2 linked regions of the Nonomuraea sp. NBC_00507 genome follow. Each later gene encodes a partner of the first gene's protein in a complex. Links are inferred from orthologs where the notes say so. Each region holds a gene or a part of one and is shown in the gene's direction. Other genes may lie near its edges.

The links.
Region 2: the proteins of OHA25_RS21340 (region 1) and OHA25_RS45255 are in contact, whole or in part, in a crystal structure (PDB 3ZGX), measured with the Bacillus subtilis proteins. The link is inferred for Nonomuraea sp. NBC_00507 from one-to-one orthologs.

Annotation. Positions count from the first base shown.
Region 1 is NZ_CP107853.1:4,285,358-4,297,748, forward strand. Bases 4,544-8,904 are described here. They hold OHA25_RS21340 (AAA family ATPase), read left to right. Parts: upstream 4,544-4,891; coding sequence 4,892-8,704; downstream 8,705-8,904. Other genes in these bases: OHA25_RS21335 (hypothetical protein), read left to right, coding at 4,544-4,724; ftsY (signal recognition particle-docking protein FtsY), read left to right, coding at 8,772-8,904. Also shown: rpmF (50S ribosomal protein L32), read left to right, coding at 1-57; rnc (ribonuclease III), read left to right, coding at 272-991; mutM (bifunctional DNA-formamidopyrimidine glycosylase/DNA-(apurinic or apyrimidinic site) lyase), read left to right, coding at 1,094-1,948; OHA25_RS21320 (MFS transporter), read right to left, coding at 1,887-3,038; OHA25_RS21325 (LysR family transcriptional regulator), read left to right, coding at 3,130-4,032; OHA25_RS21330 (acylphosphatase), read left to right, coding at 4,051-4,338; more of OHA25_RS21335, read left to right, coding at 4,530-4,543; more of ftsY, read left to right, coding at 8,905-9,950; OHA25_RS21350 (tetratricopeptide repeat protein), read left to right, coding at 10,202-11,857; OHA25_RS21355 (ABC transporter ATP-binding protein), read right to left, coding at 11,933-12,391. UniProt on the Bacillus subtilis protein: Required for chromosome condensation and partitioning.
Region 2 is NZ_CP107853.1:9,377,815-9,392,833, reverse strand. Bases 11,419-14,405 are described here. They hold OHA25_RS45255 (segregation and condensation protein A), read left to right. Parts: upstream 11,419-12,496; coding sequence 12,497-13,315; downstream 13,316-14,405. Other genes in these bases: scpB (SMC-Scp complex subunit ScpB), read left to right, coding at 14,119-14,405; OHA25_RS45260 (ParA family protein), read left to right, coding at 11,565-12,500; OHA25_RS45265 (site-specific tyrosine recombinase XerD), read left to right, coding at 11,419-11,441. Also shown: OHA25_RS45315 (ABC transporter substrate-binding protein), read right to left, coding at 1-609; OHA25_RS45310 (ROK family transcriptional regulator), read right to left, coding at 649-1,908; OHA25_RS45305 (hypothetical protein), read right to left, coding at 1,976-2,380; OHA25_RS45300 (alpha-N-acetylglucosaminidase), read left to right, coding at 2,405-4,303; OHA25_RS45295 (N-acetylmuramic acid 6-phosphate etherase), read left to right, coding at 4,315-5,232; OHA25_RS45290 (BadF/BadG/BcrA/BcrD ATPase family protein), read left to right, coding at 5,229-6,305; OHA25_RS45285 (NAD(P)H-dependent flavin oxidoreductase), read right to left, coding at 6,256-7,380; OHA25_RS45280 (acyltransferase), read right to left, coding at 7,397-8,059; OHA25_RS45275 (CTP synthase), read left to right, coding at 8,171-9,835; OHA25_RS45270 (NUDIX hydrolase), read left to right, coding at 9,912-10,520; more of OHA25_RS45265, read left to right, coding at 10,536-11,418; more of scpB, read left to right, coding at 14,406-14,652. UniProt on the Bacillus subtilis protein: Participates in chromosomal partition during cell division. May act via the formation of a condensin-like complex containing Smc and ScpB that pull DNA away from mid-cell into both cell halves.

The DNA of each region.
Region 1 (12,391 bases):
GCGTGCCCCACCTGCGGCACCTACAACCGTCGTCAGGTCATCGAGCCGTCCGCCTGATCCGCAACAGTTGACGTGATGCCGACCGGGTGCCATTGTGCCTCGGTCGGCGTTACCGTCTCAGATGCGTACGGCGGCGGCTCGCCCGCGGCCGTGGTGGACGCCGGGGCTACGCGTTACCCCGACGCCCACCACGTTTTCGGGCATCTTCCGCAGTCGTCGCGCCATGTGAAGATGTCCGAGGAGGAAGCACGTGGGCGCAGGTCCTAAGCCGGTGGCCGTGGAGGTCGCCAGAGACGAGCTGGAGCGGGTTCTGTCGGTCGGTCTCGACCACGACATTCTCGAGCGGGCGCTGACGCACCGCTCCTACGCGTACGAGAACGGCGGCCTGCCCACCAACGAGCGCCTGGAGTTCCTGGGCGACTCGGTGCTGGGCCTGGTCGTCACCGACACCCTCTACCGCAACCACCCCGACCTGCCCGAGGGCCAGCTGGCGAAGCTGCGGGCGGCGGTGGTCAACATGCGCGCTCTCGCGGATGTGGCCCGCAACCTGGGCCTGGGCAAGTTCCTCCGGCTCGGCAGGGGCGAGGAGGGCACGGGCGGCCGCGACAAGTCGTCGATCCTGGCCGACACGCTGGAGGCCCTGATCGGCGCGATCTACGTCGACAAGGGGCTGGACGAGGCGTTCCGGGTCGTGCACGTGCTGTTCGATCCGCTGATCGTGCGCTCGGCCTCGCTCGGCGCCGGGCTCGACTGGAAGACCTCGCTGCAGGAGCTGACCGCCTCCGAGGCGCTCGGCGTGCCCGAATACCACGTCGAGGAGAGCGGCCCCGATCACGCCAAGTCGTTCACGGCCATGGTGCGGGTCGGCGGCGAGTCCTACGGCTCGGGCACCGGGCGCAGCAAGAAGGAGGCCGAGCAGCAGGCGGCCGAGGCGGCGTGGACCCGTATCAGGGCCCGGCGCGAGCAGCGGGAGAGCCAGCCGGCCGGCTGAGCCGATCAGCCGTCGCACGGCCCGGGTGGCGGGTGCGCGACGTCGCTCAGGACCCTCGAGGATCTTGATCGGTTCGGGGCATCAGAGAGGGCGAGGTGCGGGTTGCCGGAGTTGCCGGAGGTCGAGGTCGTCAGGCGCGGTCTCGCGCAGTGGGTCGCCGGCCGCGAGATCGCGGAGGCGGAGGTGTTCCACCCTCGCGCCATCAGGCGTCACGTGCCCGGGGCCGACGAGTTCGCCGCGCGGCTCAAGGGCCGCGCGGTGGTGTCCGCCGAGCGCCGCGGCAAATACCTGTGGCTGCCGCTGTCCAGGGCGGAGGAGGCCCTCATGGCCCACCTGGGGATGAGCGGCCAGCTGCTCGTCGTGGACCAGGACGCGCCGCCGGAGAAGCACCTGCGGGTACGCCTCCGCTTCGAGGACGGTGGCCCTGACCTGCGTTTCGTCGACCAGCGGACGTTCGGCCACGTCATGATCACCTCCCTGGTGGGCGGCGTGCCCGAGCCGATCTCGCACATCGCCCCCGACCCGTTCGAGCCGGCGTTCGACGAGGCCGAGTTCACCCGCAGGCTCAGGGCCAAGCACACCGAGATCAAACGGGCGCTGCTCGACCAGTCGCTGATCAGCGGCGTCGGCAATATCTACGCCGACGAGGCACTGTGGATCGCCAAGCTGCACTGGGCCCGCCCCACGCACACGCTCACCCGCCCCAAGATCCACGAGCTGCTCGCCGCCGTCCGCACGGTCATGGCCGCCGCCCTGCACCAGGGCGGCACGTCGTTCGACAGCCTCTACGTCAACGTCAACGGGGAGAGCGGCTACTTCGACCGCTCCTTGGAGGTCTACGGGCGCCGTGACCTGCCGTGCTCCCGCTGCGGCACCCCGATCAGGCGGGAGGCGTTCATGAACCGGTCGTCCTACTCCTGCCCCACCTGCCAGCCACGGCCGCGGCCAGCACGCTGAGCGCGGCTGCCACCCCCATCACCGCGGAGATCGACACACCGTCCACGATCCGGCCGCCGGCGAACGAGCCGAGCGCGATGGAGGCGTTGAAAGCGGCGACGAACAGCGCCGTGCCCAGCTCGCCTCCGCCCTCCCGCATGATCCACAGCTGCAGGGTGACGCCCACGCCGCCGTAGCCGAGCCCCCACACCACGAGCGCGGGCAGCGGCAGGCCGATCAGCGGCAGCGCCGCCGTGGCCAGGGCCATGAGGGCGGCCAGCGTGATCAGGACCGGCTGGGGGTTCCTGGCCGCCCGGGCACCGGCGGCGAAGTTGCCGAGCACGCCCGCGGCCCCGTACACCAGCAACGCCGTGCTCACGAGCGCGGGACCGGCGTGCGCCACCTCCTCCAGGAACGGACGGACATAGGTGTAGGCCGCGAAGTGGCCGGACACGATCAGGACCGTCAGGACCAGGGCGACCTTCAGCGGCCCGGAGACCCGCCCGGCCCGGGCGCCGTGGGCCTCGCCCGGCAACGGCGGCACCGTCGCGGCCAGCAGTGCGAGCAGGGCCAGGGCGAGCACGCCCATCGCCGCGAATGCCGTGCGCCAGCCCGCGAACGACGAGACGAACGTCGCCGCCGGCACTCCCAGCACCGACGCCACCGACACCCCGGACAGGATGATCGATGTGGCCCGCCCGACGTGCCGCTCCGGCGCCAGCCGCGTCCCGAGCCCGGCCGCGAACGCCCAGAAGCCGCCGATGCTCACCCCGGTGATCACCCGGGCCGCCAGCATGAGCGGATAGCTCGGCGCCAGCGCGCCCGCCAGGTTGGCCACCGCCAGCAGCGCCATCAGCCCGAGCAGCACGGTACGGCGGTCCAACCGGCGGGTGGCGACCGCCAGCACGGGGGCGGAGACCGCGGCGACCAGCCCGGGCGCCGACATCGTGAGCCCGGCCGTGCCGGCGGACACGCCGAGGTCGGCGGCGATCGAGGTCAACAGGCCGACAGGCAGCATCTCGCTGGTCACGAGCGTGAAGGTGCCCAGCGCCAGCGAGGACACGGCGATCCAGCGCGCCCGCACAGGGGCGGAGACAAGGGTTGTCGTCATGCGCCCCAGCCTTCTGCCGCGCCCCGACGGGAACAATGACGAAGGTCGAAGGCTTGGTTTAGGCAGGCTAAGTGATCGTCCGGAGGTGAAGATGGACTTCAGGGAGCTGGAGTGCTTCGTGGTGCTCAGCGAGGAGCTGCACTTCGCGCGTACGGCTGAACGCCTCTACCTGTCGCCGGGTCGGGTGAGCCAGCTCGTGCGCTCTCTGGAGACCAGGATCGGCGGCAGGCTCTTCGACCGCACCAGCCGGCATGTCCACCTGACACCCCTCGGTGAACGTTTCCTGGCCAATCTGAGGCCCTCCTACGACGGTCTGGCGAACGCCCTGAGCCGCGCCAAGGCGGCCGCCCGCGAGGTGACCGGCGTGCTGCGGGTCGGCTTCCTGGCCACGCCCACGGACGCCGTCACGGGCAGCGTACGGGCCTTCGAGGGCCGCCACCCGGAGTGCGAGGCGGAGCTGGTCGAGATCCCGCTCTCCGACCCATTCAGCAGGTTGCGGGCCGGGCAGGTCGACGTCGCGTTCACGCTGCTGCCGGTGGACGAGCCCGACCTGGCCACGGGCGCGGTGCTGAACCGGGTCTCCTACCGGCTCGGCCTCTCCACCCGCCACCCGCTGGCGGCCCGCGCGCGTATCGACGCCGAGGACCTGGCCTCCGTGCCGTTGATCGGTGTGGAGGGACCGGCCCCGCGCTGGTGGCGCGAGCGGGTCGCGCCCTCCGTGACCCCTTCCGGACGTCCGATTCCCCGTGCCGGCGCGGTCGCCACCACCCAGGAGGGCCTCACCCAGGTTGCGCTGGACCGGGGCGGCATGCTCTTCTGCACGCCCACCGCGGCCCACCACGAGCGTCCCGACATAAGCTTCGTCCCCGTCACCGGACTGCCTCCGTCGATCTTGGGGCTGGCTTGGGTGAAGGCGGCGGAGACGGCCGCGGTCAGGGCGTTCGACGAGGCGGCGGCGGGGCACGCGCTCGGGGTGGAGGCCCTGGTGGCCTGAGACCTCAGGGGAGGAAAAATGCAGGAAAATTCGGAAAACGTCAGGCTGACGGCGTGGGTACGGGGGAGAGTCCAGGGTGTGGGGTTCCGCTGGTGGACCCGAGCCAGGGCCTTGGAGCTAGGTCTGGCGGGCTGGGCGCGTAACACCGAGGACGGCCGGGTGGAGGTCGTCGCGGAGGGGCCGCGTGAGAGCTGCGTCAAGCTGCTGGAGCTGCTCAGAGGTTGCGACACGCCGGGCAGGGTCGATGGAGTAGTAGAACGCTGGAACGAACCCCGAGGTAGTTTGGGCGGTTTTGTGGAGCGGTAGCGGCTTCCGGTAAACCGGCCAAATAGGGTATAGTTGTATGTCGGGAGTGCCCATCAGTAGGGCGCAGCGGTTTGTTCGACTTGACCGCCCACACTGCCGGTGCGACTCTTGTTAGGTACCACGCGCACCCCTCCCGCGGAATAAGAAGTGCGCGAACCAGTCTGGTCACTCAGCGTGGAGGACCCTTTACCATGGCGAAGGCTCTACTCGGCCACGTCGGCGGTCCTGACCCTCGGATGGTCTCGGAGATGCGCCGCCTGCAGCAGCGTATCCGTGACCTGGAGGCAGAACTCATCCGACTTCAGGCCACGAATGACGCTCTTGCAGCGCAAACTCGCGACGAGGCGCTAAGCCGCATGCAAGAGCGCGAGCCGGCACTCACCTGAGAGTGATCGGAGCGCAAGACCCAGGGACGTCTCGGAGAGGCGTCCCTTGTTATTTGCCCTGAATTGAAAAGCCCTGGTCAAGGCCGTCCCGGACTGTACATGCCCACGTGGGGCAGTCAGGACCAGTAGTCTTTTCCGAAGTCCGTTCAGGGAGAAGGGGGTCGCGCTTGTATTTGAAGACCCTCACCCTGCGCGGCTTCAAGTCCTTCGCCTCCGCCACCGCCCTGAGGTTCGAGCCGGGCATCACCTGCGTGGTCGGCCCCAACGGCTCCGGCAAGTCCAACGTCGTCGACGCCCTGGCCTGGGTCATGGGCGAGCACAGCGCCAAGTCGCTGCGTGGTGGGAAGATGGAGGACGTGATCTTCGCCGGCACCTCGTCCCGGCCCCCGCTGGGACGTGCCGAGGTGACGCTGACCATCGACAACTCCGACGGCGCACTGCCCATCGACTACACCGAGGTCACGATCAGCCGGCTGATGTTCCGGTCGGGGCAGAGCGAATACGCCATCAACGGCGACACGTGCCGCCTGTTGGACATCCAGGAGCTGCTGTCCGACTCGGGCATCGGCCGCGAGATGCACGTGATCGTCGGGCAGGGCCAGCTCGACGCCGTCCTCCACGCGGGGCCTGAGGACCGGCGGGCGTTCATCGAAGAGGCCGCCGGCGTGCTCAAGCACCGCAAGCGCAAGGAAAAGGCGCTGCGCAAGCTGGACGCCATGCAGGCCAACCTGACCCGCGTCCAGGACCTCGCCACCGAGCTGCGCCGCCAGCTCAAGCCGCTGGGACGCCAGGCGGAGATCGCCCGCAAGGCCGCCGTCATCCAGGCCGACCTGCGGGACGCCAGGCTGCGGCTGCTGGCCGACGACCTGGGCATCCTGCGGGCGACGCTGGAGCGCGAGGCCGCCGACGAGGCCGCGATCATGGCCAGGCGCAACCAGGTGGAGGCCGAGCTGGCCGAGACCCAGCAGCGCGAGGCGGCGCTGGAGAGCGCCGAGACCGAGGCCCAGCCCAGGCTGGCGGCGGCTCAGGAGACGTACTTCAGGCTCTCGTCGCTGCGCGAGCGCATCACTGGCCTGGAGCAGCTCGCCGCCGAGCGCCGCCGGCACGCGCTGGACGCCGCCGCCATCGAGCGCCGCGGCCGGGACCCCGAGGATCTCGAACGGGAGGCGGCCGAGGTGCGCGAGCAGGAGCTCGTGCTCAAGGCCGAACTGGAGCACGCCCAGGAGCTGCTGGAGGATGCCGTCCAGCGGCGGGCCGACTCCGAGGCCGAGCTGAGCGCCGAGGAGCAGCGGCTCGCGCTGGCCGCCAGGGCCGCCGCCGACCGCCGCGAGGGGCTGGCCAAGCTGCGCGGCCAGGTCGATTCCGTACGGAGCCGGGCCAGGGCCGCCGAGGAGGAGATCGGCCGGCTCCAGCAGGCCGTGGCCGACGCGGCCGATCGCGAGCGGCAGGCCATGGAGGACCTCGAAACGCAGCGGCGGGAGGAGCCCGCGGTCGATCCCGCCCTCGCCGAGGAGCTGGCCACGGCGCAGGCCGTGGTCGAGGAGGCCAAGGCCGTCGCCGACGAGGCCGGACTCGCGGCGGAGGAGGCCAAGTCCGCGCTGGACGCGCCGCGTGCCGCGCTCCAGGCCGCCAAGTCGGGGGTCGGGACCGCCCGCTCCGCCGACCAGGAGGCCCAGCGGTCGGTGGCCGCCCTGATCGCTCGCCGGGACGCGCTGGAGCTGGGGCTGGCCAAGGGCGACGGCGGCGCGGCCCTGCTGGATGCGGACCTGGCCGGGGTGCTCGGCCCGCTGGCCGCCTCGATGCAGGTCACGCCGGGGGCCGAGCTGGCGGTGGCGGCCATCCTGGGACAGGTCACCGAGGCCATCGTCGTCAAGAGCTTGGACACGGCCGTCGAGGCGCTGGAGTTGCTGCGCACGGGAGGCGCCGGCCAGGCGACCCTCTTGGTGGCGCTCAACGGTGGCGCACAGGACGAGCACACGGCGGCTCTCGGCACCGGCCCGGACGGCGACGACGCGGTGACTGCCGCGGGCGGCGACGCGCTGACCGCCGCGGCCGGCGACCCGTCGGAGCGCCGCGCCGGCGAGGCGTACGGCGCGGTCCGGCGTCCGCGTGCGGCGGCGCCAGAGGGCGGCGAGTGGGTGGCCGACCTCGTCACCGTGCCCGACCATCTGCGCCCCGCCCTCGACCACGTGCTTGAGGGCGTCGTGGTCGTGGCGGGCCTGGACACCGCCCGCGAGCTGGTCGACCGGCACCCTCACCTGAAGGCCGTCACCAGGGCGGGTGACGTGGTCGGGGCACACCTGGCCAGCGGCGGGTCCGAGGGCGGCACCTCCGTGCTGCAGGTGCGGGCCGCGCTCGATGAGGCCGTCAGAGACCTGGAGCGGGCTGAGGCGAGGGCCGAGGAGACCGCCGCGGGCCTGGACGAGGCGATCGGCCTCGAGCAGCGCGCCCAGACGGCGCTGGAGGCCGCCCAGGCGCAGGTGAGCGAGGCCCAGACCGCCGTCACCACCGCCCAGGCCGGCGTCAGCGCGGCCCAGGGCACGCTGGACCAGGTCAGGGCCCGCCAGCGGGAGGCCGACCAGCGCACCGCCGCGGCCGCCCAGCGCCTGGCCCAGCTCGAGGCGGCCGCCAACGCTGCCCGCGCCGAGGCCGAGCGGCTGGCAGGCAGCGTCACGAAGGCGGAGGAGGCCCGCGCCGAGGGCCAGGAGGAGCTGGCCGAGCTGGAGATCCGCCTGGCCGAGGCCGAATACGCCCAAGAGCTGGAGTCCGAGCCCACCACCGACCTGCGCGACGAGCTGGCGAGCGCCTGCGAGGTGGCAAGGCAGCGGGAGATGGACACCCGGCTCCAGGTGCGCACCGCGGAAGAACGCGTCAAGGGCATCGAGGGCCGCGCCGACGGCCTGGTGCGGGCCGCACAGCGTGAACGCCACGAACGCGCCCAGGCGGCCGCCCAGCGCGCCAGGCGCAGGCGGCAGGCGGCGGTGGCCGAGTCGGTCAGCAAGGGCGCCAAGCAGGTGCTCAGGGCCCTGGCCGAGTCCGTCCGGCTCGCCGCCAGGGAGCGCGACGAGGCCGACCTGGCCAGGGTGGCCGTCGACGCGGAGCTCAAGCAGGTGCGCCTGCGGGTCCGCGAGCTCGGCCAGGAGCTGGACAAGCTGGTCAACCGCGTGCACGGCAGCGAGGTAGCCCGCACCGAGCAGCGCCTGCGGCTGGAGCAGCTGGAGCAGCGGGCGATGGACGAGTTCGGGGTCGAGGTCGAGGCGCTGATCTCCGAGTACGGCCCCGAGGTCCCGATCCCCGGCGACCCGCCCGTCCCCTACGTGCGCGAGGAGCAGGAAAAGCGGGCCAGGGCCGCCGAACGGCAGATGAACCAGCTGGGCAAGGTCAACCCGCTCGCGCTGGAGGAGTTCGCGGCGCTGGAGGAGCGGCACGCCTTCCTCACCTCGCAGCTGGAGGACCTCAAGAAGACCAGGCGTGACCTGCTGACCGTGGTCAAGGAGGTCGACGACCGCGTCGAGCAGATGTTCGCCGCCGCGTACGAGGACGTGGCCCGCGAGTTCGAGCAGATCTTCACCAGGGTGTTCCCCGGAGGCGACGGCCGCCTGGTGCTGACCGATCCCAACGACATGCTGACCACCGGCATCGAGGTCGAGGCCAGGCCGCCGGGCAAGAAGGTCAAGCGGCTGTCGCTGCTGTCGGGCGGGGAGCGGTCGCTCACGGCGGTGGCGTTCCTGATCTCCATCTTCAAGGCGCGGCCGTCGCCGTTTTACGTGATGGACGAGGTCGAGGCCGCGCTCGACGACACGAACACGCAGCGGCTGCTGACCCTGTTCGAGGAGTTGCGGCAGAGCTCGCAGCTGATCGTCATCACCCACAACAAGCGCACGATGGAGATCGCCGACGCGCTCTACGGCGTGTCGATGCGCGGCGACGGCGTGACGCAGGTCGTCAGCCAGCGGCTTCGGGAGCGCGAGTCCGCCTGATCGGTGTGGTCGTGTGCGTGACCCTGCTGGTCCAACTGGGCCGGACGATCTGGAAAACTGACATCTTGTGGATGGTTACCTCGGCGTCATCGTGATCGTGGCCGTCGTCGCCCTGCTGGCGGCGGGCGGCCTGTTCCTGCTCTTCAGGCCGGGCCGCAAGGCGGCCCCGCCCGTCAAGCCGCCTGAGACCCTCCCGATACCGGAGGAGAAGGAGCAGCGGCCCGCCGGCGTGGGCGAGGAGGGCGAGGGCGCGACCACCACGCTGCCGCCTCCGGCGAAGCCGGCCGAGCCGGCCGTCGTCAAGCCCGAGATCGAGGTGCCGCCACCGTCCGCGGGCCGGATGGTGCGGCTGCGCTCGCGCCTGGCGCGTTCGCAGAGCACGCTCGGGCGCGGCCTGCTGGAGCTGCTGTCCCGCGACCGGCTCGACGACGAGGTCTGGGACGAGATCGAGGAGCGCCTGATCACGGCCGACGTGGGCGTCGCGCCGACCCGCGCGATCGTGGAGGAGCTGCGCACCAAGGTCAAGGTGCTGGGCAGTCGCACGCCCGAGGAGGTGCGCGGCCTGCTGCGCGAGCAGCTGCTCATCCAGATCAACCCCGACCTGGATCGCACGCTGCACATTCAGAAGCACGGCGAGCGGCCCGCGGTTGCGCTCATCGTGGGCGTCAACGGCACCGGCAAGACCACCACCACCGGCAAGCTCGCCCGGTTCCTCGTCGGCGACGGCAAGAAGGTCGTGCTCGGCGCGGCGGACACCTTCCGCGCCGCGGCCGCCGACCAGCTGCAGACCTGGGGTGAGCGGGTCGGCGCCGACACGGTGCGCGGCCCCGAGGCCGGCGACCCGGCCTCCGTGGCCTTCGACGCCGTGGCCAAGGGCATCGAGGAGAAGGTCGACGTGGTCATCGTCGACACCGCCGGCCGCCTGCACACCAAGACCGGGCTCATGGACGAGCTGGGCAAGGTCAAGCGGGTCATCGAGAAGAAGGCCACGGTGGACGAGGTGCTGCTCGTCCTCGACGCCACCACGGGCCAGAACGGCATGCGCCAGGCCCAGGTGTTCGCCGAGGTGGTCAACATCACCGGCATCGCGCTGACCAAGCTCGACGGCACCGCCAAGGGCGGCATCGTGATCTCGGTGCAGCGGGAGCTGGGCGTCCCGGTCAAGGTCGTGGGGCTGGGCGAGGGGCCGGACGACCTGGCGCCGTTCGATCCCGAGGTGTTCGTGGACGCGATCCTCGGCGAATGATCGATTTCCGGTCATACGGTAATTAGTCCGGTAATGGCCCTTACCGGATAAAGGGTGATCTGTCACATATGTCTGTGTTGAGATGTACCGGTCATCAATGATCGCATTCAGGTGAAAGGGCGCCCATGAAGAAGATCGTCGTCCACAGGCCCGGGACCGTGAAGCCGACGGCTGCGGCCGCGCCTAGACACTGCTCCTGACAACCGCCGGCCCGGCGTCTCGTCCGGGGCGCCGGCGCCAAGGAGGTTCGTGTGGACACGATCCTGCTAGACGCCGACCGCCGCGTCGGCGGCCCGTACACACTGGCCGCGGCGCTCCTCGACCGCCTCGTCCCGCAGGCGCTGGAGCGCCGGCCCGGCCTGGTCGCCGATCACGACATCGAGATCCGCGCGGCGGCGCCCCACCTGCGCGGCGCCGTGCCCGCGCGGCGGCGGTCGCTGGCCGATGATCTGCCCAGGGCGCAGCGAGTCCTCGTGCCTGGCGCCCGGCACAGCCTCAGGATCGCCAACGGGCTGGCCGAGTTCGTCCGCGACCACCTGCGCCGGACCGGGGCGCTGGCGCTGACCGTGACGAACCTGGGCGAGGCCGACCACACCGACACCGAGCTCGTCGCCGTACTGCGGCGCAGGCTGGACCCCGGCCTCCTCCGGATCGACGAGGGTCCCTCCGCGCCGGGCACCGGGCCCCTGCCCGCCGACTTCGACCGCTACCGCGACGAGGGTTTCCACCACGCCATGGCGGAGTCGGGCCTGGAGGCGTTGCGCGGTGTGGAGGATGTGCCGCTCCTGCTGCGCGTCGCCGCCGCCCTGGAGGCCATCGAACGCGAGGACGAGGCCCGCGAGCTCTACGACCGGGCCCGGCGCGAGAGCACGGACCCCAAACAGCGCGCCACCGCCGCCTACGCCACCGCCATGATCCTCGTACGCCACCACGACCACGACCGGCGCGACCCGGAGCACGCCCTGGCCTGGATCAACGAGGCGATCACGATCACGTCTCTCCTTCCCGACCCGCGCGAGCGGGCCTTCCACCTCGGCTTCGACCTCAACGGCAAGGCCCTGGTCGAGGTACGCAGGGGACGCCGCGAGGCCGCCATGGAGCTCGTGCAGCGGGCCATCGACCTGGCCGATGCGGACCTGCCGGGCGAGCACCCGATCCACCGGCTCGTCCTGCACGCCAACCGGGCCCAGCTCCTGGTCATGGCCGGCCGCGAGGAGGAGGCGCTGGCCGATTACACGCGGGCCGTCGAGGCCGATCCTGGCTACCCCGACTACTACCTCGACCGCGGCAACCTGCTCTACAGGCTCGGCAGGACCGAGGAGGCCCTGGCCGACTACGAGGCCGTCCTACGGCTGAGCCCGCCGTTCCCCGAGGCCTACTACAACCGGTCCGAGCTGCGCTTCGCCGCCGGTGATCTGGCCGGCGCCCTGGCCGACCTGGACCACACGCTGGAGCTGGACCCGGCCTTCGCGCCTGCCTATGTCAACCGCGCCGGACTCAGGGTGGCGGCCGGGGATCACGCCCAGGCCAGGGACGACGTCGAGCACGGACTGGAGATCGCGCCGCGCGACCCCCACCTGCTGTGCGTGCTCGGGCAGGTGGAGCTGGCAGAGGGCCACCTACCGGAAGCGCGCATCGCGTTCGACCAGGCGCTGGAGCTCGATCCGGGCCTGGTGGCGGGCTGGGCCAACCGGGCCGAGCTGGCCTTCGAGCGTGGCGACCACGAGGCGGCGCTGGCCGATCTGGCGCGGGCGCTGGAGCTGGAGGAGACCGCCGAGTTGCTGTTCAACAGGTCGGTGGTGCATCGGGCCGCGGGCCGGCCGGACCAGGCCAGGAAGGACCTGCTCAGGGCCGCCGAGCTGGCCCCTGGCGACGAGGACGTGAAGCGGGCGCTGGCCGAGGTCTGACGATTCGACGGCGGGACGCAGCCCGCGGGTGGCAAGCCCGGAGTGCCGCTTGAGCGGCACCGGGGGCAGGAACGGTCAGGAACGCGGCCTGATCGGCACCACCAGCGGCGTCCCGGCCACGGGGTCCTCGATGACCTTCGCGTCCAGCTCGAACACCTCGCCCAGCAGCTCCTCCGTGAGCACCTCGTGCGGGGAACCCGCAGCGATCACCTTGCCGGCCCGCATGGCCACCAGCCGGTCGGCGTAGCGGGCGGCCAGGTTGAGGTCGTGCAGCACCATGACGACCGTGCGGCCGGCCTCCTGGTGCAGGTGCCGGACGAGCTCCAGCACCTCCACCTGATGCGCCAGGTCCAGGAACGTCGTGGGCTCGTCGAGCAGCAGCAGATCCGTGCCCTGGGCCAGCGCCATGGAGATCCACGCCCGCTGCCGCTGCCCGCCCGACAGCTCGTCCAGCGGCCGCTCGGCGAGGTCCGCCAGGCCCGTCATGTCCAGCGCCGCCGCGACCGCGTCCTCGTCGTCGGAGGACCACTGCCG
Region 2 (15,019 bases), 5.1 Mb from region 1 along the record:
GCCGGCGTCCTTGGCCTGCTTCATCGCGGCCTCGAACTCGGCCAGCGTCTTCGGCGCCTCCTTCACGATCTTCTTGTTGTAGAAGACGCCGAGCACGGAGAGCCCGCCGGGCACGGCGTACAGGCTGCCGGTGCCGAACTGCTTGGCCGACTTGTCCGAGCTCAGGACCTCCAGGCTGGCCGGCGGGAACTTCGTGTTCCAGCCGTACGCCTTGGACCACGGGCCCAGGTCCAGGATGAGGCCGGCCGGGACCAGGGAGTTCATCGCGCCCGGGTTGTACTGGGCGATGTCCGGCGCCGCGTCGGACGACATCGCGAGCTTGATGGACTTGATGTAGTCGTTGAACGGCGTCATCTGGGGCTTGATGGTGACGTTCGGGTGCTTCTTGGTGAAGCCGTCGATGAGCGCCTTGGTCGGCGGGTCGTTGGTATAGGCGAGAGTGAGCGTCACCGGGTCGCTGGGGATGGTCGTCGAGACGTCGACCTTCGGTGCCGGGTTGCCGGCCGTGCTGCTGGTGCCCGCGCAGGCCGTCAGGGCGAGTGCCGCCGTGACGCCCAGCGCCACGAGCGCGTGCCGGAGCTCGCGCCGGGCTGGTGTCGTGATACGCATGACCTTTCTCCTCTGTCGGGGGGTGGTGGGGTCAGGTCCTCAACGGCCTTCGTGACGACCGGTTCTCACCAGGCCGAACCTGGTGCGTTCGATCTCCTCCAGCGAGTGCCGCAGCGCCCCGTGGACGACGGCGTCCTCGTGGAGCGTCGAGACCTCCAGCGCGGGCTGGTCCAGCGGCTCGCCGGACAGATGCCGCCGGAGCGCCTCCAGCAGCCTCTCGCCGCATCTGGCCAAGGGCCCGCCGATGACCACGAGCCGGGGGTTGAGAATGGCTCGGAGCACGGCGATGCCTTTGGCGAAACGGCGTGCCACCACGTCGATCGCCTCCAGAGCCGCAGGCCGGCCGTCGACGACGGCGTCCAGCACGGCCTCGAACGCGCGCTCTCCCGCGGCCTCGATCCGGGCGCGGAATTCACCGTCGCCGGCGCGTTCGGCCGCCGCGGCGGCCTGGCGCACGATCTCCTCGCCGCCCACCCGGTGCTCGAACGGGCCGAGGCCGTGGGGGTGGCGGGACTCTGCGGGGCCGCCGCCCGCCGCGTCGGTGAACAGATCGAGGAAGCCGACGTCACCCGCATCGTTGGAGGCGCCACGGTAGAGCTCGCCGTTGAGCACGATCCCGGCGCCGACGCGTTCGCCCCAGTGAACCAACACCAGCGAGTCCTCACGCCGCTGCGCGCCTCGCCACCGCTCGCCCTGCGTCGCCAGCTTGACGTCGTTGTCCAGGTAGATCGGGCAGCCGAGCGTCTCCTGGAGCCGGCGCAGGAGGACGTCGCCGGTCAGCCCCGGCAGGCTCGGGATGAGCTTGATGATCCCGGACGCCGGGTCGACGATGCCCGGGGTGCCCGCCGAGGCGAACCAGAGATCGCCGGTCGTGAGGCCGGTCGCCCGCAGCGTCAGTGCCACCGTGGACAGCAGCGTCTCCACCGCGTGGACCCCGTCGGCGCCGGGGCCGAGCTGCACCGCGTCGGTCGCGATGACCGCCCCGGACAGATCCGCCACCGCCACGCGCACGTCCTGCGGGCTGATCGACAGCCCCAGCACGTGACCCGCCTCCGCCCGGAACCGCACCAGCTGCGCGGGCCGCCCCGCCCGGGTGGTGTCGCGGTCGACGGGGCCGAACTCGACGAGGCCCTCCTCGGCCAGGGCGTTGAGCGAACGGGTGACCGCCTGCCTGGACAACCCCACCGACTTGGCCAGCGCCGACACACTCATGCTGGTCTCGGCCCGCAGCCTGCTCAGGATCGCGGCCGCGTTGACCTCCCGCATGAACTGCGTGCCCGCGGCGACCAGCTGCTCCATGTGCCTCTCCGAGCCCCTTCGACCGATGTCCCGGTACGCTAGCATATTAATTATGGATCGTACGGAACTAATTCGTCGAGGGGTGTGACCTGCGATGTTGTCCGGTGACGGCGAGCATGCGCCGCTGTGGGCGGACACCGTCCGCGGCCTCGCCCATCGTGTTCTCGGGCCGGTGGCGGAGTCGGTCCGGTTCGCGAGCTCCGCTGCCCAGGACGGTGCCCAGGACGGTGCCCAGGACGGTGCCCAGGACGGTGCCCAGGACGGTGCCCAGGACGGTGCCCAGGACGGTGCCCAGGACGGTGCCCAGGACGGTGCCCAGGACGGTGCCCAGGACGGTGCCCAGGACGGTGCCCAGGACGGTGCCCAGGACGGTGCCCAGGACGGTGCGCGGCGCGCGTACGCGTACGAGGCGAAGGGCGGCGTGCTCACCGTCGCCGCGACGGACGGAGTGAGCGCCTCCGTCGCGTTGCATCACTATCTCCGGGAGCATTGCGGCATGTCCGTGGGCTGGGACACGGTGCTTCCCCTGCGGCTGACGTCGTTCCCCGACGCCCCGCTCCGCCAGGGCTCGGCCCGGGTGCGGGAGGGCTATTACTTCAACTTCTGCACCTTCAGCTACACGATGCCCTACTGGGACTGGGCCGACTGGGAACGCGAGATCGACTGGATGGCCTTGCACGGCATCACCATGCCGCTGGCCATCACCGGCCACGAGGCCGCGCTGCACGCCGCCTACTCCCTTCTCGGCCTCGACGACGACCGGATCCGGAGCTTCCTGGGCGGGCCGGGCTACCTGCCGTTCCAGTTCATGGGCTGCCTGGACGACTTCGCCGGCCCGCTCCCCTCGTCCTGGATCGAGAGTCGTCGCGAGCTCGGGGCACGCATCCTCGACCGTGAGCGGGCCTTCGGCATGACGCCTGTGCTCCCGGCCTTCACCGGACACGTTCCACGCGAGATCGCAGCCTCAGCGAGGGCCGGCCGTCGCCAGTGGCAGGGATTCGAGACCTGGGCCCTCGACCCTGCCGACCCGCTGTACGAGCGCATCGGCGCCGAGCTCGCCCGCGCCCAGATCAAGCTCTTCGGCACCGACCACCTCTACGCCGCCGACCCGTTCATCGAGATGATCCCCATCGACGCCGACCCGTCCTTCCCCGGCGCCGTGGCGGCTGCGACGCTGGCCGGTCTGCGGGCCGCCGACCCGGACGCGGTGTGGCTCATGCAGGCCTGGCCGTTCTCCTACCAGCGGGACTTCTGGACCGAGGACCGCGTCACCACATTCCTCGACGCGATCCCGCACGACCGGATGCTCGTGGCCGACCTGTGGGCGGAGCACGATCCGCTGTGGGGCACTTTCGAGGGATTCTCCGGAAAACCGTGGCTCTGGTGCGCGCTGCTCAACTTCGGCGGCCGCACCGATCCGGCCGCCGACCTGCGTAGTGTGCCGGCCGGGATCGACGCGGCCCTGGCGTCGCCGAGCCCGCCCGCCGGGCTCGGCCTGTCCATGGAGGCCACCCGCAACAACCCGGTCTTCTTCGAGCTGGTGGCCGACCAGATCTGGAACCGGGTTCCCGACCTCGAGGCCTGGCTCGACGCCTTCGTCAGCGAGCGCTACGAGGGGCAGGGGACGCCCGAGCTGCGGGCAGCCTGGCGCGGCCTCCTGGACACCGTCTACGGCGCGCAGGGCGTGCGGATCGCTCCCGACCAGTTCCAGGGCGTGCTCACCACCCATCCCTCCTACGAGCGGACACCCGAGGTGTCTCGTGCCCCCTGGTACCGGCCGGCCGTGCTGGCACAGGCCTGGGAGAAGATGATCGAGGCGGCCGAGCACGACGGCGGCCTGCTGGACGGGCCGCTCGGGCACGACCTCATGGAGACCGGCATCGCCTACATGGCCAGGGTGGCCGACCGCCTCTGCCTCGACGTCGTGGAGTCGGCGGGCGACCCCGAGTGGGTCGCCCGGTTCCTGACGGTCTTCGAGGACCTCGACCGGATGCTGGCCTGCCGCCCCGAATACACCTTCCAGCACTGGGAGGACAAGGCCGTGTCCTGGGCCGCCGGGCCGGCCGACCGCGAGGTCCTGCGGGACAACGCCCGCCGCATCATCACGGTGTGGGGCACCGCGGACAGCCCGCTCCTCGACGACTACGCGGGCCGGCACTGGGCGGGACTCGTCGGCGGCTACTACCGCGACCGCTGGGAGCTGTGGGCGCGGGGCCTGGCCCCCGCGCTCGCCGGCGATCCCGGCGCCGAGACGAAGCTGCACGAACGGCTCCGCGAGCGGGCCGAGACCTTCCTGCGGGACGGCGCGGCCCCGGTGCGGCCTGGAGACCTGGCCACGCAGTCGCGCCGCCTGCACAGCACGTACGCGGGCACACTCGACGCAGCACACGAATGACGAGGAGCATGATGAGCCAGGCGGCACCGCCCACGGAACTCCGCAACCCCCGCACCGCCGACATCGACACCCTGGAGTCCGGCGACGTCCTCCGGCTGCTGCTGGAGGAGGACGCCCGCGCCGTCGAGGCGGCCCGCGCCGCCACCGGGCCGCTCGCCCTCGCGGTGGACGCGGCGCATCGGCGCCTGGCCGCGGGCGGTCGCGTCCACTACTTCGGCGCCGGCGCGTCGGGGCGGCTCGCCGTGCTGGACGCCACCGAGATCACGCCGACGTTCGGGGTGGCGCGCGAGCTGTTCACGGCGCACTTCGCCGGCGGGGCCGCCGCGCTCACCGACTCCTCCATCGACCGTGAGGACGCCGAGTCGCTGGGCGAGGCCGACGCCCAGGCCCTCGGTCCCGGGGACGTGGCGGTGGGGATCACGGCGTCGGGTTCGACGAGATACGTCGCCGGCGCCCTGCGCGCGGCCGGGGCCGGGGGCGCCCTCACGGTGCTGATCACCTGCAACCCGGACGCGCCGCTGCGTGACCTGGCCGAGATCCTGGTCGTCGCCGACACCGGGCCGGAGGCGCTGACCGGGTCCACCCGGCTCAAGGCCGGCACGGCGACCAAGGTGATGCTGAACGCGTTCTCGACCGCCTTGATGATCAAGGCCGGGCGGACGTACGGGAACCTCATGGTCGGGCTGGTGGCCACCAACGCCAAGCTGGCCGAGCGTGCGGTGAGCCTGCTCATGGAGGCCACCGGCGCCGGCGCGGAGGCCTGCCGCAGCGCCCTCGCCGAGGCGGACGGGGCCATCCCGGAGGCGCTCGTACGGCTGCTCACCGGCTGCTCCGCCACTGAGGCCCGGGCGGCACTCGGCGCGCACCAGGGCGTCAGGGCGGCCGTGGCCGCGCTCTCCCACCCGGCCGAGCGCGGGCGCGCCCAGTGAGCCGGGCCGGATTCGCCGGCGTGGACGTCGGCGGCGGGGGAGTCAGGGCCCGGATCGAGACCGGAGGGGTGAGCGCCTACGGGGAGGACTCGGCGCCGGTGCCACGCGACCAGGGCCGCGTCGACCTCGACCGGCTCGCCGCCCGGATCGCCACGGTCGTGGAGAACGCGACCCCGGCCAGGACCGCCGGTTTCGAGCACGCGACCCCCGCTCGGATCGCCGGGTTCGGACAGGAGACCGGAGCGCCGGGGCCGGACGCCCTGCCGGCTCTCGACCGGCTGGCCGGCATGGCGGTGGGGGTGACCGGTCTGCCCGGCCTGGTCAAGGATCCCGGCACCTTGTGGCGGGCGCTGCGGGAGCGGCTCGCGCTGGGCACGCTCGTGGTCGCCGGTGACATGGTGACGACGCACGTGGGCGCGCTCGGTTTCCAGCCGGGGGTCGTCGTGGCCGCGGGCACCGGCGTCATCACGCTCGGCACCGACCTGAAAGACGTCTGGAACCAGGCCGACGGGTGGGGGCACCTGCTCGGCGACCACGGCGGCGGCGCCTGGGTCGGCGCGCAGGGCCTGCACGCCGCCCTGCGTGCCCACGACGGCCGGGCCGGCGGCTCGGCCGCCCTGCTCGAACGCATGATGGCCCGCTACGGCCACCCCCTCGACCTGGTGGCGCTCGTCTACGAGTCGGGCTCCGCGGCACACCACCTGGCGGCGTTCGCGCCGTGCGTCGGCGAGGCGGCCCGCGCGGGCGACGCCGTCGCCCGGCGGATCTGGACCGAGGCCGGCCGGCAGCTCGGCCAGACGGCCGTCGCCGCCGCGGCCGGTCTCGAACCGGTCTTCTCCTGGGGCGGCCGCCTCTTCGAGGCCGCGGACCTGCTCATGGAGCCGTTCCAGAGCACCGTGCGCGAGTCGCTGCCCGGCGCCCGCTTCACGCCGCCCCTCGGGACCTCGGCCGATGGCGCGCTCGCCCTGGCCAAGGCCGCCGCCGACGGCTCGGTCCGGCCACGCCACCCCTACCTGTACGTCTTCACTCGGACAGGCGCGCCAGACGCTCCACCGCTTCGCCGAACTCGCTGATCATGTCGTAGACCACCTCGCGGGCCGGCTTCACCTGGTCGAGCTGGCCCACGACCTGCCCCACGTAGTAGTTGACCAGGTCCACGGCCCCCGGCTCGCCCTTCTCCGCCGCCGCCCCGATGCGGGCCATCGCCCCCTCCGACAGCAGGATCTGCAGCGGCATCCCCAGCGGCCCCGGGCTCTCCGGCCCGGAGTCCCACTCCTCCGTCCAGGCCGACTTGAGCTGGCGGGCCGGCTTGCCCGTACGCGACCTGGACCTGACCGTGTCCAGCGACGACGCGGCCAGCATCTTGCGTTTGACGGCGGGCGCCGTCTCCGCCTCCTCCGTGGTCAGCCACACCGAGCCGCACCACACGCCGTCCGCGCCGAGCGCCATGGCCGCGGCCATCTGCCGCCCCGACGCGATCCCTCCGGCCGCCAGCACGGGCACGGGCGCGACCGCGTCCACGACCTGCGGCACCAGCACCATCGTGGCGATCTCACCGGTGTGCCCGCCCGCCTCGGTGCCCTGCGCGACGATGAGGTCCGCACCGGCGGCCACCTGCCTGCGGGCGTGCTCCACCGTGCCGACCAGCGCGGCCACCGGCACGCCCGCCTGTCTGGCCTTCGCCACCATCTCCCCCGGGGGCGGGCCCAGGGCGCTGGCGATCAGCCCGATCGGGTGCTTCAACGCCACGTCGATCAGCCCCGTCGCCCCCGCCGCCGTGACCCGCCTGCCGAGCTCGTCCGCCACCGCCGTCAGGGGCTGCGCCGGCGCGCTCACGCCGTACTTGGCCAGCAGGTGCGTGACGAAGTCGCGGTGCCGGTCGGGGATGAAGTCCAGCAGGTGCGCGCGCCGGTCCAGCGCCGAGTCGTCGATCTTGCCGGGTACGAGCACGTCCACGCCGTACGGCCGGCCGCCGACCCGCTCGTCGATCCACGTCAGCTCGGTGTCGAGCTGCTCCGGTGAGTACGCGATCGCGCCCAGCACCCCGAACCCGCCCGCGTTCGTGACCGCCGCCACCACGTCCCGGCAGTGGCTGAAGGCGAACAGGGGGAACTCGATGCCCAGGCGCTCACAGATGGCGGTCCGCATGACACGACGCTAACGGTTAGAAGGATGTTCGGTCCATCCCCGGTTCGACGGCGCCGTTCGGGGCGTGCCAGCCCAGGTGCGGCGTGTAACCGCGCACCCGCTTGGCCGGCACCCCGGCGACCACGCTGTGGTCGGGGAAGGTCCCGCGGACCACCGCCCCGCCTGCCACCACGCACTGGCGGCCCAGCGTGGTGCCCGGCAGGATGATCGCCCCCGCGCCCAGCCAGGAGCCTGAGCCGATCGAGACCGGGCTGTTGCGCGGCCACTGCCGGCCGATCGGCACGTCCGGGTCGTCGTAGACGTGGTTCTGGTCGGTGATGTAGACGTACGGGCCGGTGAAGACGTCGTCGCCGATGTCGATCGACTGGTGGGCCACGATGTGCGAGCCCCGGCCGATCGAGCAGCCGCGGCCGATCCGCAGGATCGAGTCCGGGCCGAGGTCCGGGCCCGGCATCATGCCGCACGAGAGCGACACGCGCTCGCCGATCAGCGTGTGGTCGCCGATCTCGATCCACTGCTCGCCGAAGATGGCGCCCGGGGGGAACGCGATGCTGACCCCGTCGCCCAACCGGCGGAATCGGTAACCGGCCGGAGAAGCCGGAGAGATCGCGCCCGCGTGGCGGATCGCCGTGTAGGTACGGTGAATCAGCGTGCCCACAGCCCGCCGTACTAATGCCATAGCGACCAAAGTTACCGCTAGGTCATGTCTGTTCGGGCATGTGAGGGGCGTTGTTTGATATCCTGAGAGCCCGTGGACACTTCGACCACACCTCGAGCCACGGGAGCCCCTTTGCGCAGCGCATCGCAAACCAAGCATCTGTTCGTCACCGGCGGTGTCGCCTCCAGTCTCGGCAAGGGGCTCACGGCATCCAGCCTCGGTCGCCTCCTCAAGGCACGCGGTCTCCGGGTCACCATGCAAAAGCTCGACCCGTACCTCAACGTCGACCCCGGGACCATGAACCCGTTCCAGCACGGCGAGGTGTTCGTCACCGACGACGGCGCCGAGACCGACCTCGACGTCGGCCACTACGAGCGCTTCCTCGACACCGACCTGCACGGCTCTGCGAACGTCACGACCGGCCAAATTTACTCCAACGTCATCGCCAAGGAGCGCCGGGGCGAATACCTGGGCGACACCGTCCAGGTCATCCCGCACATCACCAACGAGATCAAGGACCGCATCAGGGGCATGGCCGGTCCTGAGGTGGACGTGGTCATCACCGAGGTCGGCGGCACGGTTGGCGACATCGAGTCGCTGCCGTTCCTGGAGGCCGTCCGGCAGATCAGGCACGAGGTGGGGCGCGACAACGTGTTCTTCCTGCACGTGTCGCTGCTGCCGTACATCGGTCCCTCCGGGGAGCTCAAGACCAAGCCGACGCAGCACAGCGTGGCGGCGCTGCGCAGCATCGGCATCCAGCCGGACGCGATCGTGCTGCGGTCCGACCGGCCCGTGCAGACGGCGATCAAGCGCAAGATCAGCCTCATGTGCGACGTGGACGAGGACGCCGTGGTCTCCGCCGTGGACGCCGCCTCCATCTATGACATCCCGAAGGTGCTCCACTCCGAAGGGCTCGACGCGTACGTGGTGCGGCGGCTCGGCCTGCCGTTCCGTGACGTCGACTGGAAGGAGTGGGAGGAGCTCCTGCGCCGTGTCCACCGCCCCGCCAAGGAGGTCACGATCGCGCTGGTCGGGAAATACATCGACCTGCCCGACGCCTACCTGTCCGTGACCGAGGCGCTGCGGGCCGGCGGGTTCGCCAACGACGCGCGGATCAACATCCGCTGGGTCAAGAGCGACGACTGCGAGACTCCCGACGGCGCCGAGCGCGAGCTCGACGGCGTGGACGGCGTGCTCATCCCCGGCGGGTTCGGCGTGCGCGGCATCGAGGGCAAGATCGGCGCCATCCGCCACGCCCGCGAGAACAAGATCCCGCTGCTCGGCATCTGCCTGGGCATGCAGGGCATGGTCATCGAGGCCGCCCGCAACATGGCCGGCATCGAAGGCGCCAACTCCGCCGAGTTCGACCCCGACACCAAGCACGCGGTCATCTCCACCATGGCCGACCAGGAGGACGTCGTCGCGGGCGAGCGCGACATGGGCGGCACCATGCGCCTCGGCATCTACACCGCCAAGCTCGGCGAGGGCACGCTCGCCCGGCAGCTCTACGGCGGCAAGGCCAAGGCCGACGAGCGGCACCGTCACCGCTACGAGGTCAACAACACCTACCGGGAGCAGCTGGAGAAGGTCGGCTTGGTGTTCTCCGGCGTGTCGCCCGACGGCCGCCTGGTCGAGTACACCGAACTGCCCGTCGACATCCACCCGTTCTTCATCGGCACCCAGGCGCACCCCGAGTTCCGCTCCCGCCCCACCCGCGCCAACCCGATGTTCAAGGGCCTCATCGGCGCCGCCCTGATCTACGCCGACGGCCGCGTCGGCGCTAGGGTCGGCCAGTGAGAATCACCAGAGCGGCGAGCCGGGGGCGGAGAGCGGTAGCTTGCGTGACCAGCGCAGCCCCCGGGGGAGCGCGACCATGACCGCAGACATGCCTGAGGCGTGGGAGGTCGTTGAGACGAAGGAACGGTTCGAGGGCCGCGTCATCCGCGTGGTCACCGACACCGTCAAGATGCCCCGCGACGAGGTCGCCGACCGCGACTACGTGGTGCATCCCGGCGCGGTCGCCGTGCTGGCCCTCGACGACCGCGACCGCGTCCTGATGATCAGGCAGTATCGGCATCCCACCCGGCAGCTGATGTGGGAGCTGCCGGCCGGGATCCGGGACGTGGAAGGGGAAGCGCTGGTCGAAGGGGCGGCTCGGGAGCTCGCCGAGGAGGCCGGATACCGGGCCGGGACCTGGCAGACGCTCATCGACCTGCGCACCTCGCCCGGAATGAGCGACGAGCGCATCCGGGTCTTCCTCGCCCGCGACCTGTCCAAGATCCCCGACGAGGAGAACGGCTTCGTCCACCGGCACGAGGAAATCGACATGCCGGTCGAATGGATCCCCCTGGCCGACGCGGTGGAGAAGGCGCTCATGGGAATGATCCACAATTCCCCGGCCGTGGCCGGTATCCTCGCCGCATATGCGGCTTCGGTTGAGGGATTCGATTGCTTGCGTCCCGCCGACGCCCCGGAGGCGTGACGGAAGGACCGGTTCGTGGAGGCAGTGCTCTCCAGCTACCTCGCCCATCTGGCGGTGGAGCGGGGCCTGGCCGCCAACACGCTCGCGTCCTACCGCCGTGACCTGCGCCGCTACTTCGAGCACCTGCAGGCGCGCGGCCGCGCCGAGCTCGACGAGGTGGGGGAGGCCGATGTCCAGGCCTTCCTCGCCGCGTTGCGCGAGGGCGACGGCGAGCACCCGGCGCTGGTCGCCAGCTCGGCCGCCCGCGCCGTGTCCGCCGTGCGCGGGCTGCACCGTTTCGCCCTCCGTGAGGGCGTCACCGCCCACGACCCCGCCCACCAGGTGCGCCCGCCGCGCCAGCTCCGCAGGCTCCCCAAGGCCGTCGCCGTGGACGAGGTCGAACGGCTCATCGCCGCCTCCGGCCCCGACGGCGCGCCCCTGACGCTGCGCAACCGCGCCCTGCTCGAAGTCCTGTACGGCACCGGCGCCCGCATCTCCGAAGCCGTCGGGCTGGCCGTGGACGACCTCGAAGACGAGCAGGTACGCCTGCGCGGCAAGGGCGGCCGTACGCGCGTCGTGCCTTTGGGGCGTTATGCCCGCTCCGCCCTGGACGCGTACGTGGTGCGTGCCCGGCCCGGACTGCTCGCCCACGGACGGGGCACCCCCGCCGTCTTCCTGAACGCCCGGGGCGGGCGTCTGACCAGGCAGGGAGCCTGGGAGGTGCTCCAGACAGCCGCCGAACGCGCCGGACTCGACAGGATAAGTCCCCACGTTCTCCGGCATTCCTTCGCAACTCATCTGTTGGACGGCGGGGCTGACGTTAGGGTGGTGCAGGAGTTGCTCGGCCACGCCTCGGTGACGACCACACAGGTCTACACCCTGGTCACGGTCGACAGGCTCCGCGAGGTCTATGCCGCCGCGCATCCTCGCGCCCGTCAGTGATCTATAGTCTTTTGCGACGTGCGGCGCCCTCGGCGTGCCGCCTTGCCGCGTTAAGTGGTGACGCCATAGTGTCCGTCCGGACGGTCCGGTTCGGGATCGTCAGGGAGGTTCGAGCTGGTGACTGTGACGACCAAGGGTTCAACCCCGGGGACCCCCGACAACCCCTGGGGCGGCACGAAAAGCAACGCGCCTTCCAATGGCGTCAACCTCGGGCCCACACAGCGGCCCAGACCGGTGTTCCCAGAACCGGTGCCCCCTGCCGTGCACGGCCCCGCGCGCGTGGTCGCGATGGTCAATCAGAAGGGCGGGGTCGGCAAGACCACGACCACTATCAATCTGGGCGCCGCGCTGGTCGAATACGGCCTCAAGGTGCTGCTGGTCGACTTCGACCCGCAGGGCGCGCTCTCTGTCGGGCTGGGCATCAACCCGCTCCAGCTCGACCTGACTGTCTACAACCTGCTCATGGAGCGCAACGTCACCGCTGAGGACGTGCTGCTCGGGACCGGTGTCGAGGGGCTCGACCTGCTGCCGAGCAACATCGACCTGTCCGCGGCCGAAGTGCAGCTCGTCACCGAGGTGGCGCGCGAGCAGGTGCTCGGCCGCGTGATCAAGCCGCTGCTGCCGCACTACGACGTGTGCCTCATCGACTGTCAGCCGTCCCTGGGCCTGCTCACGATCAACGCGCTGACCTGCGCCCACGGCGTCATGGTGCCGCTGGAGTGCGAGTTCTTCGCGCTGCGCGGCGTGGCGCTGCTCATGGACACCATCTCCAAGGTCCAGGAGCGCCTCAACGAGGACCTCGAGATCGAGGGCCTGCTCGCCACCATGTACGACGCCCGCACCCTGCACGGGCGCGAGGTGCTCGCCCGCACGGTGGAGGCGTTCGGCGACAAGGTGTTCCACACCGTGATCAACCGTACGGTGCGGTTCCCTGACGCGACCGTGGCCGGCGAGCCGATCACCACGTTCGACCCGTCGTCCCTCGGCGCCAACGCTTACCGTGAGCTGGCCCGTGAGGTGCTGTCTCGCTGGCCGGAGCCTGCGACAATGTCCAGGTGACCACCGCTGAGCAGAGCGAACCTCGGGGTTTCCAGGTCCACCTGGACGTCTTCGAGGGACCCTTCGATCTGCTCCTCGGCCTCATCGCCAAGCACAAGCTGGACATCACCGAGGTCTCACTCTCCAAGGTCACCGACGAGTTCATCGCGTACATCCGTTCGCGCGGGCCCGAGTGGGACCTCGACCAGACCAGCCACTTCCTGCTGGTGGCGGCCACGCTGCTGGATCTGAAGGCAGCCCGGCTGCTGCCCTCCGGCGAGGTGGAGGACGAGGAGGACCTGGCGCTGCTGGAGGCCAGGGACCTGCTGTTCGCCCGGTTGCTGCAGTACAAGGCGTACAAAGAGGTGGCGAAGATCTTCGCGGGCCGGATGGCGGAGGAGGCGCTGCGTTTCCCACGCACTGTGCCGATGGAGCCGCAGTTCGCCAACCTGCTGCCCGAGCTCGTGCTGGGCATCGGGCCCGAGCAACTCGCCAAGATCGCAGCGCGCGCCTTCATCCCCAAGCTGCCGCCCACCGTGAGTGTCGGGCACATTTACCAGCCCCTGGCGAGCGTCAAAGAGCAGGCCGCGCTCCTGGTCATGCACCTGCGCCGGCTGCGGCGGGCCACCTTCCGTGCGCTGGTGTCCGACTGCGAGGGCACCTACGAGGTCATCGCGCGGTTCCTGGCGGTGCTGGAGCTGTTCCGGGAGTCGGCGGTCACGTTCGAGCAGGTCGAGCCGCTCGGGGACCTGCACGTGACCTGGACGGGCTCCGACGACGGGGACGTCGCGGTGGGGGACGACTACGAGGAATCCGCGGAGAAGCCAACGCAATGACTGACAACCCCAACCCGCTGCCCACCCCCCGCCGGTCCCCGGACTCCGGACCCCCGCTCCCCGCCTGGATGAGCTTGCCCGGCTCCCTCGCTCAGTCGCCGCCGCCGGCGGCGGAGGACACCACGTCCGAGGACACGCCCGCTGCGGCGCTAGCCGACACACCGGTTGCGGAGCTCGATGCGGCGCTGGCTGACGTGCCGGTTGCGGAGGCCGATGCGGCGCTGGCCGACACACCGGTTGCGGAGGCCGATGCGGCGTCGGCGGGCGTGCAGGTTGCGCCGGCCGATGCGGTGCCAGCGGACATGGCCGCGGCGTCGGAGGCGGTGCCGGGTTCGGGCGTCGTGCCGGACGCTGGTGCGCCGGCCGATCCGCCGCCGGTGGTGGAGACGTCGGACGCTCCGGCCCTCGGATCGGCTGCCGGCCCTGCGCCTTCGTCCCCGGAGGCGGCGTCTGGCGGCGCCGGGGCGACGGCGCTTGGTGCGGTGGAGTTCGGCGCGACGCGTGCGGCGCAGGACGTGGATGCCGGCAAGATCGCCGAGCCGGGGGACGGCTCTTCGGCCGCTGAGGCGGAGGCCGACTCATCGGTTGTGGCCGCTGGGCCCGGGTTCTCCGGCACTGGGTCGGCAGGGCGTGGTGCGGTGGAGTTCGGCGCGACCCGTGCGGCGGGGGACGTGGAGGACGCCGGCTTCGATGTGGCCGGGACGCCAGAGGACGACGTAACCGGAGCGTCGGAGGACGACGTAACCGGAGCGTCGGAGGATGACGGGACCGAGGCGGAGGACGGTAGCGCTGGGGGCCCGACGCTGCAGGCGGCGCTGGAGGCTATCCTGGTTGTCGTTGACGAGCCTGTCGCTGAGGTGACCCTGGCGCAGGTGCTGGAGCGGCCCACCCATGAGGTGGCCGCGGCCTTGCGGGGGTTGGCGGCGGAATATACCGCTGCCGGACGGGGTTTTGATCTGAGAGAAGTGGCGGGCGGCTGGCGGTTCTACACGCGGGCCGACTGCGCGCCGCTGGTCGAGCGGTTCGTACGCGATGGCCAGCAGACGCGGCTGACCCAGGCCGCGCTCGAAACACTCGCGGTCGTGGCCTACCGGCAACCGGTGAGTCGTGCCCGCGTCGCCGCCGTGCGCGGCGTCAACAGCGACGGCGTCATGCGGACGCTCGTCGCCAGGGGGCTGGTCGAAGAGGCCGGCACCGACCCGGAGAGCCAGGCAGTGCTCTACCGGACAAGCTCATACTTCCTTGAACGTCTGGGACTACGGGATCTCAGCGAGCTCCCCGAGCTCGCCCCCCTCCTCCCCGACGACGTGGAAAATCTCGAGGAGACAACAAAGTGATCAACAGGCGAAGCACCCCGTCCGGTGATGGACGCGGTCGTGGACGTACCGGCGGCTCGGGCCGTAGTGCCGGCCGCGACGGACGTCCCGCCTTCCGCTCCGACCGTGATGACGTCCAGAGCGGTTCCCGTGACTCCCTCCGCGCCGACCGCTCCGGGACCCGCGCCCGGTACGGCACCTCCGGCGAGCGCGAGGACCGATCCCCACGTGACGACCGATCCCCACGTGACGCTCGCGAGGATCGTTACGGCTCGCGTGGTGACCGCGACTCGTGGTCCCGCGGAGATCGAGACGACCGGCCTGCGCGCGGAGACCGCGACGAGCGTTCCCGCGGCGACCGGGATGGTAACCGTTCCGATCGCCGCGA